Lichenihabitans psoromatis: one gene and its partner. The protein of the gene in region 1 interacts with the protein of each later gene in a pairwise test. Links are inferred from orthologs where the notes say so. Each region holds a gene or a part of one and is shown on either strand. Other genes may lie near its edges.

Region 1 (8,342 bases):
AACGGCAACAGAGCGCCGAACAGCGACGTCGGCAAGGCGATCAGGATGATGAGCGGATCGCGGAAGCTCTCAAACTGAGCCGCAAGCACGAGATAGATCACGACGAGCGCGAACCCGAACGTCACCACCAGCGCAGACCCCTCCTGCTCATATTGCCGGCTATCGCCGCCAAAATCATAGGTATAGCCAGCCGGGAAGATCTCGGCCGCCTTTGCCTTGAGGAAATCGAGGCCCTCGCCGAGCGTGTGGCCCGGGAACGGCACGCCCGACAGGGTCGCCGAATTAAGCTGTTGGAAGCTCGTCAAGGCATTCGGTTGCACCGATTGCGACACCCGCCCAACGGCGGACAACGGGACGAGATCGCCGCCGAGCGAGCGCACCTGATAGCGGAGCAGCCAATCGGGCGTGTCGCGGAACTCGCGGGGTACTTGCGGGATGACCTCGTAGCTGCGGCCGTAGAGGTTGAAGCGGTTGACGTAATTTCCGCCCAGCAGCGTCGCGAGCGTTCCGCCGATATCCGACATGTTGATGCCGATGCGGTTGGCCTTGTCGGCGTTGATCTTGAACTCGATTTGCGGCGTGTCGAATTTCAGATCGGTATCGGTGAAGATGAAAAGACCACTGGCCTGAGCGGCTTTCTGGATCTGCTCCACCACGTCCGCGAGTTGCCGATAGTCACCCGTCGTCCGCACGACGAATTGCAGCGGTGGCCCACCGGTCGAACCAGGCAGGGGCGGCGGCGAGAAAGCCAGCACCTGGGCCGAGGAGATGCCGCCGAATTTAGGCTGCAATTCGGCCAGCACTTGTTTCTGGTTGCGGGTGCGCTGCTCCCACGGCTTCATCAGCAGGCCCGAGAAAGCCGCATGCACGCCACCCGACCCGTTGATCGTGAACACATGGGCTTTTTCGGCCACCGTATTAAAGACGCCGTCGAGCGCCTGCGTCGATTTCTCGAGATAGTCGAGGTTGGCATATTGCGGGGTTTTGACCAGCGTGAAGAGGATGCCCTGGTCCTCGTCCGGCGCCAGTTCCTTCGGGGTCGTGACATAGAGCACGCCCGTCAGCACCAAAACGCCCAACAAGATCAGCATCGTCAGCGCGCGAAAATTCAGGGTTCGGTGAAGCCGCCGCTCATACCGGCGACGCAGGCCCTCGAACATGCGATCGAGAAATCGGACAAAGCCGCCCTGCCCCTGCTGCGAGGTCAGCAGTCGCGAGCACATCATCGGCGACAAGGTGAGCGCGACAACGCCCGACACCACCACGGCACCCGCGAGCGTGAAGGCAAATTCGCGGAAGAGCGCACCCGTCAACCCGGCCACGAAGCCGATGGGCGCATAGACGGCCGCGAGCGTTATGGTCATCGAGATGACCGGGCCAGCGATTTCGCGTGCGCCTTTGAGCGCCGCGTCCCGCGGCGTCATCCCGTCCTCGATATGACGATAGATGTTTTCCACCACGACGATCGCGTCATCGACCACGAGCCCGATCGCGAGCACCAGCGCCAGCAAGGTCAGGAGGTTGATCGAATAGCCGAGCGCCAGCAGAACGATCATCACGCCCACGAGCGAGAGCGGGATCGTCACAATGGGAATGAGGGTCGAGCGGAGATTTCCGAGAAATAGGAAAATCACCACGATGACGATGACGGCGGCTTCGCCCAGGGTCTTGGCAACCTCCGAGATCGAGGCACGGATGAATTCCGTCGAATCATAGGCGATCGCGGCGCTGATGCCCGGCGGCAATTCGGCCTTGAGGCTCGGGAAGGCCGCGTTGACGTTCTCGATGACGGTCAGCGGATTGGCGGTCGGGGTCGCATAGATGCCGACGAACACGGCCTTCAACCCATCGAAGACCGAGGAGGATTCGACCGACTCCGGCCCGAGTTCGATGCTCGAAATATCGCCCATCCGGGTCAAGGCATCGCCACGCGACAGCACAACCAGTTGCGAGAAAGCTTTGGCGCTGTCGAGCGAGGTCTCGGCATTGATGCTGGTCTGGGTATAGTCCCCTTTGATCTGACCGGCGGCCGAGATGAAGTTATTGGCCACAAGCGCGACCCGTACGTCGTTGGCGGTCACGCCGCGCGCCGCCATGCGATTGGGGTCGAGCCAGATCCGCATCGCGAAGGTCTGGCCGCCAAGGATCTGCGCGTTGGCGACCCCGTCGATGGTTTGCAGCTTCGGCTGAACCACGCGGGTGATGTAATCGGTGATCTGCGCCGAATCGAGCACCGGCGAATTGAACGAAATATACAGCAGGGCGAACCCCTGCCCGGTTTGCTTCACCACCACCGGATCATTGGCGTCGCGGGGCAACACACCCTTGACCTGCCCGACCTTGGACAACACGTCCGACACGGCCCTGTCCGGATTGGCGTTGAGCCGCAGGTTCAGCGTGACGGTTGAGGTATTCTGCTGGGACGACGAGACCAGCGTATCGATCCCCTCCGTGCTGGCCACGGCCTGCTCGATCGGGGTCGTGATGAACCCCTTGATCAGATCGGCATTCGCGCCGGGATAGCTCGTCGTGATCGTGATCGTGGTCGATGATAGTTCGGGATATTGCCGGATCGGGAGCTTGGTATAGGCCACGTAGCCGACCAGCAGGATCATCAGGCTGACGACGCTCGCCAGAACCGGACGCCGGATGAAGAGGTCGGTGAAAGCCATGGATCTCCCCTCCTGCGGGACGTTACTGGCGGGGGAGTGTATCGCGCGGCGTCAGGCCGCCTGTCGTCTCAATCGTCACATGGGCGTTCGGCTGCAACTTGATCTGGCCTTCGGTCACGATCGTGTCGCCGGCCTGGAGACCGTCCGTGATGGCGATCCGGTCGCCCCGCGCCTCGGCGGTCCGCACAAAACGTCGCTCGACGATCAGGTCCGCGGTCGGGTCGATCGGTGCAGACGGCGAGGTGGCGGCGGGCGGCGTCGCGGCCTGAGCCGAACCACTGTCGGCCGTAGCGGGGGCGGGCTTCACCACATAGACGCTATCGCCGTAGAGCGAGTAGGTGACGCCGGTCTTCGGAACCGTCACGACGGCGCGCGCCTTGCCGGACAGAACCGACACGTTGGCGAACATGCCCGGCAGCAACAGCTTATCCTTGTTGGCAACCTCCGCCCGAACGATCACGCTGCGCGAGTCGGTGCTGACGCGGCTGTCGATGGACTTCACTACACCCGTAAAATTGTCGGATGGGAATCCATCGACCGCGACGTCGATCGTCTGGCCGGTCGAAACGAGCGACAAGGCTTGTTCGGGGATCGGGAAATCGACGTAGATCGGATCGAGCTGCGTCAGCGTCACGATCGCGGTTCCCGGCGACAGATATTGCCCGACATCAACCTTGCGGATGCCGAGACGCCCAGCGAACGGGGCCGCGAGGGTCTTCTGAGCGATGATCGCCTTCGAACGGTCGACACTGGCGGCAGCGGTGTCGCGGGTCGCCAGGGCAGAATCGACCGTCGCCCGGCTCGTATTGCCACCAGAAATCAGTTCCTGCTGACGCGACAGCGCGAGATCTGCGTTCCGCATGGTCGCGAGACCTGCCTTGAGATCGGCTTGTTCGGTCGAGGAATCGATGTCGACCAACACGGTTCCTTTGGTGACCTCCTGCCCGGACTCGAAGCGGATCGTCTGCACGATGCCGCCGACCTGAGCCGCCAGATCGATGCCCTGGTAGGGCTTGAAGCTGCCGATCGCGGGCACGCGCCTTACCCAGCTTTCAGTCGTGGCTTGTCCCACGACGACCGAGGTCGCCGGGTGTTTCATGCCACCGATGATGGTCTTGATCATCTGCGGCTTGAAAACGAACTGGAAGAACGACAACCCGCCGATCACCCCGACCAGCAGGATCAAAACGGCCACGAAGGCTATTGCGCGCTTCACCGATCAGCATCCTTCGCGTTAGGCGGGTCGCTTAGACCCTCGCCCCGATCGACGCGTCGCCCCTTGCGAGGCCACGACGGATCACGGGGTTGTGGCCCGGCCCATGTCGCGGCATCCTGATCCCATCGACCGCGTTGTGGTTTACCGCTCCGACGCGGCAAGCGCAAACGCCACGGTCAAGATCAAGCCGCGCGGCGCCCATAAGGACAAGAGGAAACAATGGCTCAACAGGCAGACGCGTCACACACCCATCCGGTCGCCATGGTTCGCATTCCGGACCTCGCCGGCAAGGCGGTTCTGATCACCGGCGCCTCGACCGGCATCGGCGCGGCCGTTGCCCGCGCTTTCGCGCAGCAGGGCGCCAAGGTCGGCGTGCACTATAACGCCAGCGCCGACGACGCCAAACGGCTGCAGCAGGAGATCGAGACGAGCGGCGGCACCGCCGTCCTGATTCGCGGCGATGTATCGGCGGAAGGCGAGACCGAACGCGTTGTCGAGGAGGCCGCCAAGGCCCTCGGCGGCCTCGATGGGCTCGTCAATAACGCGGGCGGCATGCTGGGCCGCGTGCCGACCGCCGACATGACCGACGCGCATTATGAAAAGGTGATGAACCTCAACGCTCGGTCAGTGCTGGCCGCGACCCGTGCGGCGCACCCGTTCCTGAAACAGCGCGGCGGGTTCATCATCAATACGACCTCGATCGCGGCCCGCAACGGCGGCGGCAATGGCGCGATCCTCTACGCGGCCTCGAAGGGCTTCGTCTCGACCATCACGCGCGGTCACGCCAAGGAATTCGTCGGCGACAAGATCCGCGTCAACGCCGTCGCGCCGGGCGTCATCGCAACGCCGTTTCACGAGCGCTACACGTCGGACGAGCAGATGGAGATGCAGCGCAAGACCATCCCGATGGGCTTTGTCGGCACGTCTGAGGATTGCGTCGGGACCTATCTCTTCCTCGCCTCGGAGGCGATGTCGGGCTACATCACCGGCCAGATCATCGAGGTCAACGGCGGACAACTGATGCCATGAGCGATCCAATCCTATCGGATGGCTTCACCGACGTTCCACACGGCAAGATCGTCTGTGTGGTCACCAATCTCGAAATGTGGGCACGGCCGGACATGACCGTGCTGCCGGCGCCGCCCGGCGTTCGGCTGCGGCACGTCGCAGATCCGGACCCCGATTGGTATCGCGTGCTGTTCCGGCGTGTCGGCGAGAACTGGCTCTGGCACGATCGTCTCGAATGCGACGACGTTGGCTTGGCTCAGATCATCGCCGACCCCGCCGTCGCGGTCTATGCGGTCGAGATCGAGGGTGTCGATCAGGGACTTCTCGAACTCGATTTCCGCGAGGCGGACACCTGCGAGATCGCCTATTTCGGGATCGCCGCTCCACTCTCAGGCCAAGGCATCGGGCGTTGGTTGATGTCGGAGGCCATCGATCGCGCGTGGTCGAAGCCGATCCGGCGGTTTTGGGTTCACACCTGCACATTGGATGATCCAAGCGCCGTGCGCTTCTACATGCGAAACGGTTTCGTGCCGTTTCGCATGCAGATCGAGATGACGGACGATCCGCGGCTCAAGGGCATCCTGTCGCCGGATGCAGCGCCGTTCGTGCCGCGAGTCTGAAAGACGCCGACCGTCGATGAGGCGGTCGGGCTTGGATCAGCGTCGCAGGGACGCTCCGGTTTTTTTCAGCACGTCCGCTTCGATCTTGAGGCTGATAGCCTCGAGATCCTGCTCCGTCATGGTGCGGTCGCGCGGCTGAAGCGTGACCGCGATCGCCACCGATTTCCGACCCTCCGGCACACCTGCGCCGCGGTAGACGTCGAACACGGAGGCATCCACGATCGAGGCACGGTCGGCGCCTTGCACGGCCTTCAGGATGTCGGAAGCCGCGACGGCCTCACCGGCCAGGAACGCGAAATCTCGCTCGACCGGCATCAGGTCGGGCAGATCGAGCTTGCCGCGCGCCTTGGTGGGTTTGGCTTTCGGCGGCGGCAAGGCGTCGAGCACGATCTCAAACACCGCAACGGGCCCCGCGCATCCCATCGCCTCGAGAACGGCGGGATGCAGTTCGCCAAACGATCCAATGACAGTTTTGGGACCGAGTTGCAGCGTTCCCGAACGGCCCGGATGGAGCCAGGCGGGGCCGCCGGGCACGACCTGGATGCTGGCCGCCGGGATGGCCAGGCTCGCCAGCAGCGCCAAAGCGTCGGCCTTGGCGTCGTAGACATCGACCGGCGTGTTGGCAGCGGCCCAATGGCGGCCCGCGCCGCCAATCTTCGCGGTACCGCGACGGACCGCAGCGGCTGCGAACCGCTGGTCCGTCTCACCATCGCTCAGGAAGATCTGACCGACCTCGAACAGGGCAACATCCCCGATGCCGCGATCGGCGTTTCGCTGCGCTGCCGCGATCAATCCCGGCAGCAGGCTCGGGCGCATGTCGGAGAGGTCCGCCGCGATCGGATTGGCCAGCGCCAGGGCGGCCGAGCCGCCGCCGAAGAACGTCGCGCGTTGCTTCGACACAAACGACCACGTGACGGCCTCGAGCAGCCCGCACGAGGCGAGCGTCCGCTTGGCCAGCCGCGTCCGGCGCTGCAGAAGCGTCAGCACGGGCTTCGGAACGCCGTCAACCAGCCGAGGCAATGGCACGGGGACGACGTGATCGAGCCCCGCCAGACGAAGCACCTCCTCGACGAGATCGGCCTCGCCGGCCACATCGGGACGCCAGGTCGGGACCCGCACGCTCGCGGTCGTCTCGCTGGTCTGCTCGACCGCAAAGCCGAGCCGTTCGAGGCTGTCGCGCATCGTGGCTTGCGGCAGATCGAGCCCGGTGAGGCGCTTGACCTCCGACCAGGGGAAATCGATCCGCAAGTCCGGGTCAGGCACGCGGCCGACCAAGACGAGATCGGATGGCATGCCGCCGCAGAGCTGCATCACGAGCGTCGTGGCCCATTCGGCGCCTGAGACGCAGAAGGCCGGATCCACCCCGCGTTCGAAGCGGTAGCGCGCATCCGTGTTGATGCCGAGCTTACGGCCGGTCTGCGCGATATTGCCCGCGTCCCACAAGGCACTTTCGATCAGAACGTCGGTGGTGTGCTCGTCGCAGCCGCTAGCCTCGCCGCCCATGATGCCGGCAATCGATTCCGGACCGCGATCGTCGGCGATCACGACCATCGTGGCATCGAGCGCATGGGTCTTGCCATCAAGCCCGACGATCGTCTCGCCCGCTTCGGCGCGACGCACCCGCAGGGTGCCCTGCACCTTGTTGGCATCGAAGACGTGGAGCGGGCGGCCACGATCGAAGGTGATGTAGTTGGTGACATCGACAAGAGCGCTGATCGGCCGAAGCCCGATCGCGCGCAACCGGCGCTGCATCCACTCCGGCGACGGGCCGTTCTTGACGCCGCGGACGAGGCGCAGCGCAAAGGCCGGCGCGAGATGTGCGTCGCCGTCCGAAAGATCGAGCGACACGGTGGCGGGGCACGGAAACGCCCCCTCGACGGGCGCAACAGGCACGGTCGTCATCGTGCCGAGGCCGGCGGCCGCGAGATCCCGCGCGATGCCGTGGATGCTCGCCGCATCGGGGCGGTTCGGGGTCAGGTTGATGTCGATCACCGGATCGTCGAGCTTCGCCCAGGTCGCATAAGGCTGACCGACAGACGCATCGGCGGGCAGATCGAGGATGCCGTCGTGATCATCCGAGAGGCCGAGTTCGGAGCCCGAACACAACATGCCGTTCGACTCGACTCCCCGGATCACACCCGAGCCGAGCGTGATGCCCTTGCCCGGAATGAAGGTGCCGGGCGGCGAGAAGACCGAAAGCATTCCGGTGCGCGCGTTCGGCGCGCCGCAGACGACCTGCACCGGCGTCCCCGACCCCGTATCGACCGAACAGACCCGCAGCCGATCGGCATTCGGATGCTGGACGGCTTCGATGACGCGGGCGATCACGAAGCCGCTGAGCTGCGCGCTTGGATCGTCGACCCCTTCGACCTCAAGCCCGATCTGCGTCAGCTTATCGACGATCGTGTCGAGCGAAGCCGTCGTGTCGAGATGGTCCTTGAGCCAGGACAACGTGAATTTCATGAGACTGACTTCAGCAAGACGGGACGGATGAGGCGGGTCGGCATGAGGTTGGGCAGACGCTGGCCCTGCTCTCCCCTCACCCGCTGAGCCCGCCAGCGAGCGACGGTACGTCGAGCGGCCGAAACCCATAGTGGCGAAGCCAGCGCACATCGCCGTCGAAGAACGGGCGTAGGTCCGTCATGCCGTATTTCAGCATCGCGATCCGGTCGATGCCCATGCCCCAGGCAAAGCCCTGATACTCGTCCGGGTCGATGCCGCAATGGCGGAGCACATTGGGGTGGACCATGCCGCAGCCGAGGATTTCCAGCCAGTCTTCACCCTGGCCGAAGCGAATCTCTCCGCCCTGCCGCGAGCATTGGATGT
Region 2 (8,146 bases), 3.6 Mb from region 1 along the record:
GGCGCGTATCTACGACGCCTCCTGGGCCGAATGGGGAGCACGAGACGACTTACCGGTGCTGACCGGCCGCTAAGCGGAGCACTCAGAGAGCGTTGCGTCGGCTGGCTCGCCACATGATCCACTGCCGCTTCCAGCGCGGGAGCAGCAGAGGCTCGGTGAAGGGGTCCCGTCCCTTGCGCTCGCTGAGGCGTAGGGTCGGCTCGACCAGACTGGTCAGCAGGTAAGCCGGCAATGCGGCCGGCTCTATTGTCGATGCTTGATTCCGCAGGGCGTCAAGATGCAGTCGTGCGATGCCCCGCATGTCGGCAAGCATCTGCTCAATCTGCTTGGTCGCGTGACCGGCTTCGATGTCGGCGGGCTTGAGCTTATGACGCGCCAAAAGATCAGCCGGCAAATAAACCGGCGTGCGGTGCCGCGAAAGGTCGGCGAGTTGCCCGATGACGCTGAGCGCCACGCCGGCATGGGAGGCGGCCCCGATGCCACCCGGCTCCTGCTTCCCGGTCAAGATGATGGCCAACACCTGGATCGGCCCCGCCGCCGTCTGCTCGCAATAATTCTCCCAATCGTGCAGCGTCGACATGGGATCGTCGTAGAGATCGAAGCGATGCGCCTCGATCAGGTCAGTCAGCACCTCGCGCGGAAGGCGACAAGTCTGAATTGTATCGAGCAATGCGGCCGCGACCGGATGCGACGCGACATCGCCCCGGGCTTCGCCCTCGATCGCGTCGCGCCACCATTGCAGCCGCAATTCCCCAGCCAATGGTTCCGTGACGCGTTCGCGCACCTGCGCGATCTCGAGCAGGAATGCCCGGACGGCATAAAGATGCGGACGCTTCGCAGCCGGTGCGAACAGCATCGCAAGCCAGAAGTCGCGATCGCCCGCTCGGACATGGGCTTCGCAATGGACATAATGTTCAGCAAGCGAGGCCGCGGCTGATGGCGGAATGTGGCTCATGCGACGGCCAGAAGCGCGGCCGCGACCAAACGCCCTTCGCCGATGAGAATATTATACGTCCGCGCCGCAGCGCCGGTCGACATCGGGTCGGATCGGATGCCGGCTTGTTTCAGCCGTTGGCGCAAGGCGTCCGGCAGCGGAACAAGATCGGTCCCGGTTCCGACAAGCAAAAGTTCAATGCTGCCCTTCGGCGCGTCGAAGAGCGGTCCGAGCGTTCCGGGCAAGATATCGGCCGGGCTGTCGGCGGTCCACGCGTAGATTCCCGACGACATCACGATGATCGAGCCCTTGTGGGACATGCTGGCAAAGCGGAAACCGCCGTTGCCGTAAGCCTCGATCAGATGATTGCCGGGGACGAAGCCATCGTGAAGTTCGCCAGCCATTGTGCCTCGGTCCTCAGAGCACGATCGAGCCAGGATCGATCAGGCGGTGGCCTTCGTGGTCTGCACGGGTTTCTGTTTCGGCTCGTTAACCGGAGCATCCCGCGTTTCGTTGCGAACGCCAAGATAGATCAGAATCGGCGAGCAGATGAAGATCGACGAATAGGTCCCGACGAAAATGCCCCACATCATCGCGAGCGAGAAGGACTTGATGACTTCACCGCCGAAGAACACCAGCGCCAACAAGGCCAGGAACACGGTCGTGGCCGTCATGATGGTCCGCGGCAGCACAGCGTTGATCGACATGTCGATCATGTCGGCCGTCGAGATCCGCTTATATTTCTTCATGACTTCCCGGATGCGGTCGAGCACCACCACGGCTTCGTTCAACGAGTAGCCGACGATCGTCAGAATCGCGGCGATCGACGTCGTGTTGAACTCGAGATGCGTGACCGAGAAGAAGCCGACCGTCAGCAACAGATCGTGCATCGTCGCGATGACGGCGCCGACCGCAAATTGCCACTCGAACCGGAACGCCAGATAGACCAGGACGGCGAAGATCGAGACGACGACGCCGAGCGTCCCCGATTGGACCAATTCGCCCGAGACCCTCGGTCCGACGACCTCGACGCGTCGAAACTCGTAGCCATCGCCGATCGCGCTCTTGAGTTTGGCGACGGCGGCTTGTTGAGCCGGATCGCCGCCGGGTTGGAGGCCGACCCGCAGCGTGACGTCGGACGGCTGGCCAAAGCCCTGCACTTCGAGGTGACCAAGGCCAAGATTGTCGCCGACACGGCGCAACGTCGAGAGATCCGCCGTACCGGATTTCGCACGAAGTTCGAGCAACGTGCCACCCGCGAAATCGATGCCGAAGTTCACCCCGACCATGATGAACATCACGACCGACACGATCGACATGAAAGCCGAGAACGGATAGCTCCAGCGCCGGAAGCGCATGAACCCGAATTTGGTGTTCTCGGGGGCCAGACGAAGAAGTTTCATACGGTGGATTGTCCTAAGCGCCGATCGATCGAAGCCACCGGCCAGGATCGACAGAACGACAAGTGAAGCGCGTCAGATCGGCAGTTTGGTCGGTCGCTTGGCCCGATACCAGAGCGCAATCATCATGCGGGTCATGGTGACGGCTGTCACGATCGAGGTCAGAATCCCCAGCCCGAGCGAAACCGCGAAGCCCCGCACCGGACCTGACCCGAAGAGATACAGGATCAGGGCCGCCACGAACATCGTGACGTTCGAATCGACGATGGTTGCGAAAGCCCGCTTGAAGCCTGAGTCCAGCGACGAGATGATCGAGCGCCCGGCGTGATTTTCTTCCCTGATCCGCTCGTAGATCAGCACGTTGGCATCCACCGCGAGGCCGATCGTCAGCACGATCCCCGCGATACCCGGCAACGTGAGGGTGGCGCCGAGCAACACCATGGCGGCGAAAATCAGCAAGATATGAACCGCCAAGGCAATATCGGCGAAGATGCCAAAAATACCGTAGGTCGTGATCATGTAGGTGAGGACGAGAGCGGCCGCGACATAGAAAGCGGTCTTTCCGGCGTTGATCGAGTCCTGCCCGAGGCCAGGACCGACGGTGCGTTCCTCAACGACCGTCAGCTTCGCCGGCAGCGCGCCGGCGCGAAGCAGCACCGCAAGGTTGTTGGCCTCTTCGACCGTGAAGCCGCCGGAAATCTGGCCCGAGCCGCCGGGAATCGCGCCACGGATCACCGGAGCCGAGACGACCTTGCCGTCGAGCACGATGGCGAACCGCTTGCCGACATTTTCGGAGGTGACCTGACCGAATTGTTGCCCACCGCGCAGATTGAAGCGGAAATTGACGACAGGCTGCCCGGTCTGCTGCTCGAAGCCGGGGGACGCATCGGTGAGATCCTCGCCCTGAACCATGATCTGACGCTGCACCGGCGTCGTCCCGGGACTATCGGACTTGTAGTTCGGCAGGTCCTCGATATCGGCCGGGTTGGCGCCGGGGTCGGCGACGAGGCGAAACTCGAGCTTCGCGGTCGTCCCGAGGATATCCTTCAGGCGCTGCGTGTCCTGCAGGCCCGGAACTTCGACTAGAATTCTGTCGTCGCCGACCCGCTGGATGTTCGGCTCGGTCGTGCCGAGGGCATCGACGCGACGTCTCAGAACTTCGATCGACTGATCGACCGCACGCCGGACCCGGTCGTTGATCCCTGCGTCCGAGAGGGTCAGTTGGATCAGTCCATCACTGCCCTGGTTGATCGTGAAGCTGGAGACGGCGCCCGTCAGGCTCGCACCGATCGGAGCGGCCAACGCCTGAAGCTTGGGCAACAACTTGTCGCGCTCGGCTGCGTCCGGCACGCGCAACTGCACCCCACGGCTCTGCATACCGACGCCGCCGGTGAGACGAACATTCTGCTCGCGCAGCAGCCGCCGCACATCGTCGCGCAGGTTTTCGACCTGCGTCTTGGTCACGGCATTCGCGTCGACTTCGAGAAGCACATGCGCGCCGCCCTGAAGATCGAGCCCCAGCACGATCGCGCGCGCCGGCAACCAGGACGGGCTATGTTTGAGAACGTCTTCGCGCAGATCGGGCGGAAGCAAGCTCGGGATCACCAGAAGGATGGCGATCAATGTCCCTGCGAGGATCGACAAGATCTTCCAGGTGGCAAAACGCATCATGGGCTTGCTTCAACACTCTTGAGGCGCGTGCCTTTGGCTCAGGCCACGCGACGAAACGAAGGAGCGGTCAGGCCTTGACCGGGACGTCCTTGACGGGCTCGCCCTTGGCGCGCACCTCGGAAATCATCGTCCGCAACAGGCGAACCCGCACGTTGACGGCAATCTCGAGTTCGATCTCGGCCGGCTCGGTCGCCTTGGTGACCTTGCCGATGAGGCCGCCCGTCGTGACGACGGTGTCGCCGCGGCGCACGTTGCTGACGAGATCGCGGTGATCCTTAGCGCGCTTTTGCTGAGGGCGGAGGATCAGAAAATACATGATGACGAGGATGACCGCGAAGGGGGCCATCTGAAGAACGAGGTCCATTCCGCCACCGGACATGCCGGGCGTTTGTGCAAATGCGGGCGTAAACAAAGCGGGCAGACTCCAAAGCTCGGCCGGGATGTGCCCGGGTGGTGCGAGCGGCGCGGACTATACAAGCCGCCAATGCGATTGCAATGGCGGCTTGGAACCGACCGACCGCTTGGATCAGCCGCGCCGGTTTGACGGTTTCATTCGAATCCGGCGACCGCATGAGGCGTGTAAGCAGCCTCCAATTTGGCGACCTCCTCGGTCGATAAGTCGATCGCCAGCGCCGCCACGGCATCGTCGAGGTGATGTGGCTTCGAGGCGCCGATAATTGGAGCGGTTACGCCCGGCTGCGCCAACAGCCAGGCAAGGGCTACCTGCGCCTGCGGTACGCCGCGCGCAGCCGCGACCTCGGCTGTGGCGGCCACGACGGCTTTGTCGGAGGCGTCGCTCGCATAAAGCGTCTTGCCGAACTCGTCCGTCTCGGCCCGCTTGGTGGTTGGCTGGTCCTCCCACGGGCGGGTCAGCTTGCCGCGAGCCAGCGGGCTCCAGGGAATGACGCCGATGCCTTCCTCAATGCAGAGGCCCATCATCTCGCGCTCCTCCTCTCGATAGATGAGATTGTAGTGGTTCTGCATCGAGACGAAGCGTGTCCAACCATGCAGGTCGGCGAGGTAAAGCGCTTTGGCGAACTGCCACGCATGCATCGACGAGGCACCGATATAGAGTGCCTTTCCGGCCTTCACGACATCGTGCAGCGCCTCCAGCGTTTCTTCGATCGGCGTGTGCGGATCGAACCGGTGGATCTGGTAGAGGTCGACGAAGTCGGTGCCGAGCCGCTTAAGGCTTGCGTCGATTTCGGCCATGATGGCCTTGCGCGATAGCCCGCGCCCGTTGGCGTCCTTCCGCATCGGGCCGTTGACCTTGGTGGCCAGCACGATCTCGTGGCGCGGCACATAGTCGAGCAGCGCTTTCCCGACGATCTCCTCGCTCGACCCGGCCGAATAGACGTTCGCTGTATCGAAAAACGTGATCCCGGCGTCGAGCGCCCGCTTGAGAAAGGGCCGGCTCTCTGCTTCGGGCAACGTCCAGGGATGCGGGCCGCGATCCGGCTCGCCATAGGTCATGCAGCCGAGACAAAGCCGCGACACTTGGAGACCGGTGCCGCCGAGGTTCAAGTAATGCATTGCTGATCCACCTCTTGAAAAGGGATATGGCGCAAGACTTGGCCCAGGCCGGCAACCCCGACAAGTCCCCGTCGCCGCACCATCGCTTCGCGTTGCGCGGGCGGGACACGCTCCCTATAGTGCGCCGCGCCGGCCCGGAGCGGGCCACTTGGCCCAGGCGCCATTCCATCGATGATCCGTTGAACGAGACCACATATGCTTGAGAGCCTGCGCGCCATCCAGAACACGACGGCGGGCAAAGCCGTCGTCGCGGTCATCATGGGCCTGATCATGGTGAGCTTCGTGATCTGGGGAATCGGCCCTGTATTTACTGGCTTTAACGCCAACCAGATCGCCAGCGTGGGAACCGCCAGTGTCACGGTGGAGGCCTTCCGCCAAGCATATCAGAACGAGTTGCAGCAATTGCAGCAGCGCGCCCGGCGGCAGATCACCAACGCCCAGGCGCATCAATATGGCATCGATACGCAGGTGCTCTCGCGCCTCGTGTCGGAAGCCGTGCTGGATAATCAGACCTCGACCATGGGCCTGTCGATCTCGGACGATCAGATCGCCAAGGCGATTGTCTCCGACCCGACCTTCAAGGGCGCCAGCGGACAGTTCGACCGCAATCAGTTCAACGCCATTCTTCGCGACAATGACATGACCGAGCAGATGTTCGTGCGCGAGCAGCGCAACGTCTACCTGCGGCAGGAGCTCGTTCAAGGTCTCGTCGGAAGCATCAAGACCCCCGTCGCGGCGGTCGAAACGCTGCACCGTTTCGATGCCGAAACGCGCAGCATCGACTCGATCGTGCTGCCGAGTTCGGTGGCGGGAACGATCCCGCAGCCCGACGACGCCACGCTGAAAAAGTTCTTCGACGACCGCGCCCAAACATTCCGGGCCCCGGAATATCGCAAGCTCGTCCTGCTGCCGCTGACGCCGACGGCTCTGGCCAAGCCAGACGACGTGTCGGATGCCGATGTCGCCAAGCTCTATGACAGCGTCAAGGATGCTCGATACGGCACGCCCGAATATCGGACGTTGCGCCAAATCGTATTCCCGTCCGAGGCGGAGGCGGTCGCGGCCGCCCAGGCCATCAAGTCCGGCAAGAGCTTTGCCGATATCGCGACCGAGCGGAAGCTCAGCGACAAAGATCTCGATCTCGGCCGCGTCACCAAAGCCAGTCTGTTCGACAAGGCCGTGGCGGATGCGGCTTTTGCCTTGCCGCTCAACGGGGTCAGCGATCCGATCAAGAATGCCTTCGGGGCCGCGATCGTCGAGGTCACGGCTATCGATCCGGCCACGGTTCGTCCGCTCGCCGAGGTCGCGCCCGCGCTGCGCGGCGAGATCGCGGCCAGCCGCGCGGCCGAAAACATTCGCGCCCTGCACGACAAGGTCGAGGACGCGCGCGCGTCGGGCCAGAGCCTCGTCGATGCCGCCAAGGCCGCCGGGCTGTCGGCTCGCACGACGGAGCCCGTCGACGCTTCCGGACGCGACAAGGACGGTAAGCCGATCGCCGATATTCCCGATGTCGCCGCCGTCCTGAAAGCCGCCTTCGCGTCCGACGTCGGCGTCGACAATGATGTCGTCCGGACACCGGACGGCGGCCAGATCTTTTACGAGGTGGCGGCGATCGAGCCCGCCCGCGCGCAGAGCCTCGACGAGGTCAAGACGAAGGTCGAGGCTGCATGGCGTCGCGACGAGACCGCAAAAGCGCTCAGCGCCAAGGCCGAAGCGCTGGTTAAGGAGATCGACGGCGGCACCTCGATCGAGGCCGTGGCCAAGACCCTCGGCCTTCCGGTGCAACATGTCGCCGACGTGCGCCGCCAAGGTGGCACCGGCCTCGATGCCAGCACGGTCGCACAGGTGTTCAATGAGCCGGTCGGTCAGGCCGCCTCGGCGGCTGGCGGAGGCGACACACGCATCGTGTTCAAGATTCTTGGGAGCGTCGTGCCCCCGCTCGACGCGGAGTCGCCACAGACCAAGCAGATGGACGCGCAGTACCAATCCTGGCTCGCCGAGGACATGCTTGCCTCCTATCTCACCCAAGTGCAGGGCAAGATTGGCGTCCGAATCAATCCGACGGCCTATCGCGCCGCGATCGGCAGCGACTCATGACGACGACGCAAGCGTTCGACGCTTTCTCGACGGATTATGACGCGGGCCGGCCGACGCTAATCCGGTCCGTGCTGGTCGCCGATCTCGAGACGCCGGTCTCGGCTTTCCTGAAGCTGTCGCAGGGGCGCGAGGGGAACATTTTCCTGCTCGAATCGGTCGAAGGCGGCATGACACGCGGCCGTTATTCGATGATCGGGCTCGACCCCGACGTCATCTGGCGCTGCACGGGTGAAAGCTCCGAAATCGACCGTGACGCTCTGTCGGGCAACGGCCATTATCAGCCCTGCCCCGGCAAGCCGCTCGCGGCATTGCGGGCGTTGTTGGTCGAATCGGGCATCCCGCATGTCGAGGGCCTACCCCCGATGGCGGCGGGGGTGTTCGGCTATCTCGGCTACGACATGGTGCGCCACATGGAGCGGCTTGCCCCGGCCAAGCCCGACCCGATCGGCGTGCCCGACGCCATCATGATCCGGCCCACCGTCATGGTGGTGTTCGACGCGGTGAAGGACGA

Evidence for each region.
Region 2: the proteins of pheT (region 1) and secD interact in binary tests that used the Escherichia coli proteins (3 or more experiments, as listed by UniProt). The link is inferred for Lichenihabitans psoromatis from one-to-one orthologs.

The regions. Positions count from the first base shown.
Region 1 is NZ_CP036515.1:199,910-208,251, forward strand. The notes cover bases 5,267-8,342. They hold pheT (phenylalanine--tRNA ligase subunit beta), read right to left. Parts: upstream 7,980-8,342; coding sequence 5,553-7,979; downstream 5,267-5,552. Other genes in these bases: EY713_RS01015 (GNAT family N-acetyltransferase), read left to right, coding at 5,267-5,516; pheS (phenylalanine--tRNA ligase subunit alpha), read right to left, coding at 8,056-8,342. Also shown: EY713_RS01000 (efflux RND transporter permease subunit), read right to left, coding at 1-2,672; EY713_RS01005 (efflux RND transporter periplasmic adaptor subunit), read right to left, coding at 2,695-3,888; EY713_RS01010 (SDR family NAD(P)-dependent oxidoreductase), read left to right, coding at 4,108-4,917; more of EY713_RS01015, read left to right, coding at 4,914-5,266.
Region 2 is NZ_CP036515.1:3,831,570-3,839,715, forward strand. What follows is about bases 1,708-4,587. They hold secD (protein translocase subunit SecD), read right to left. Parts: upstream 4,006-4,587; coding sequence 2,410-4,005; downstream 1,708-2,409. Other genes in these bases: secF (protein translocase subunit SecF), read right to left, coding at 1,708-2,337; yajC (preprotein translocase subunit YajC), read right to left, coding at 4,073-4,417; EY713_RS17900 (aldo/keto reductase), read right to left, coding at 4,555-4,587. Outside these bases: sseA (3-mercaptopyruvate sulfurtransferase), read left to right, coding at 1-73; EY713_RS17875 (phytoene/squalene synthase family protein), read right to left, coding at 83-955; EY713_RS17880 (Mth938-like domain-containing protein), read right to left, coding at 952-1,338; more of secF, read right to left, coding at 1,378-1,707; more of EY713_RS17900, read right to left, coding at 4,588-5,538; EY713_RS17905 (SurA N-terminal domain-containing protein), read left to right, coding at 5,734-7,635; trpE (anthranilate synthase component I), read left to right, coding at 7,632-8,146. UniProt on the Escherichia coli protein: Part of the Sec protein translocase complex. Interacts with the SecYEG preprotein conducting channel. SecDF uses the proton motive force (PMF) to complete protein translocation after the ATP-dependent function of SecA.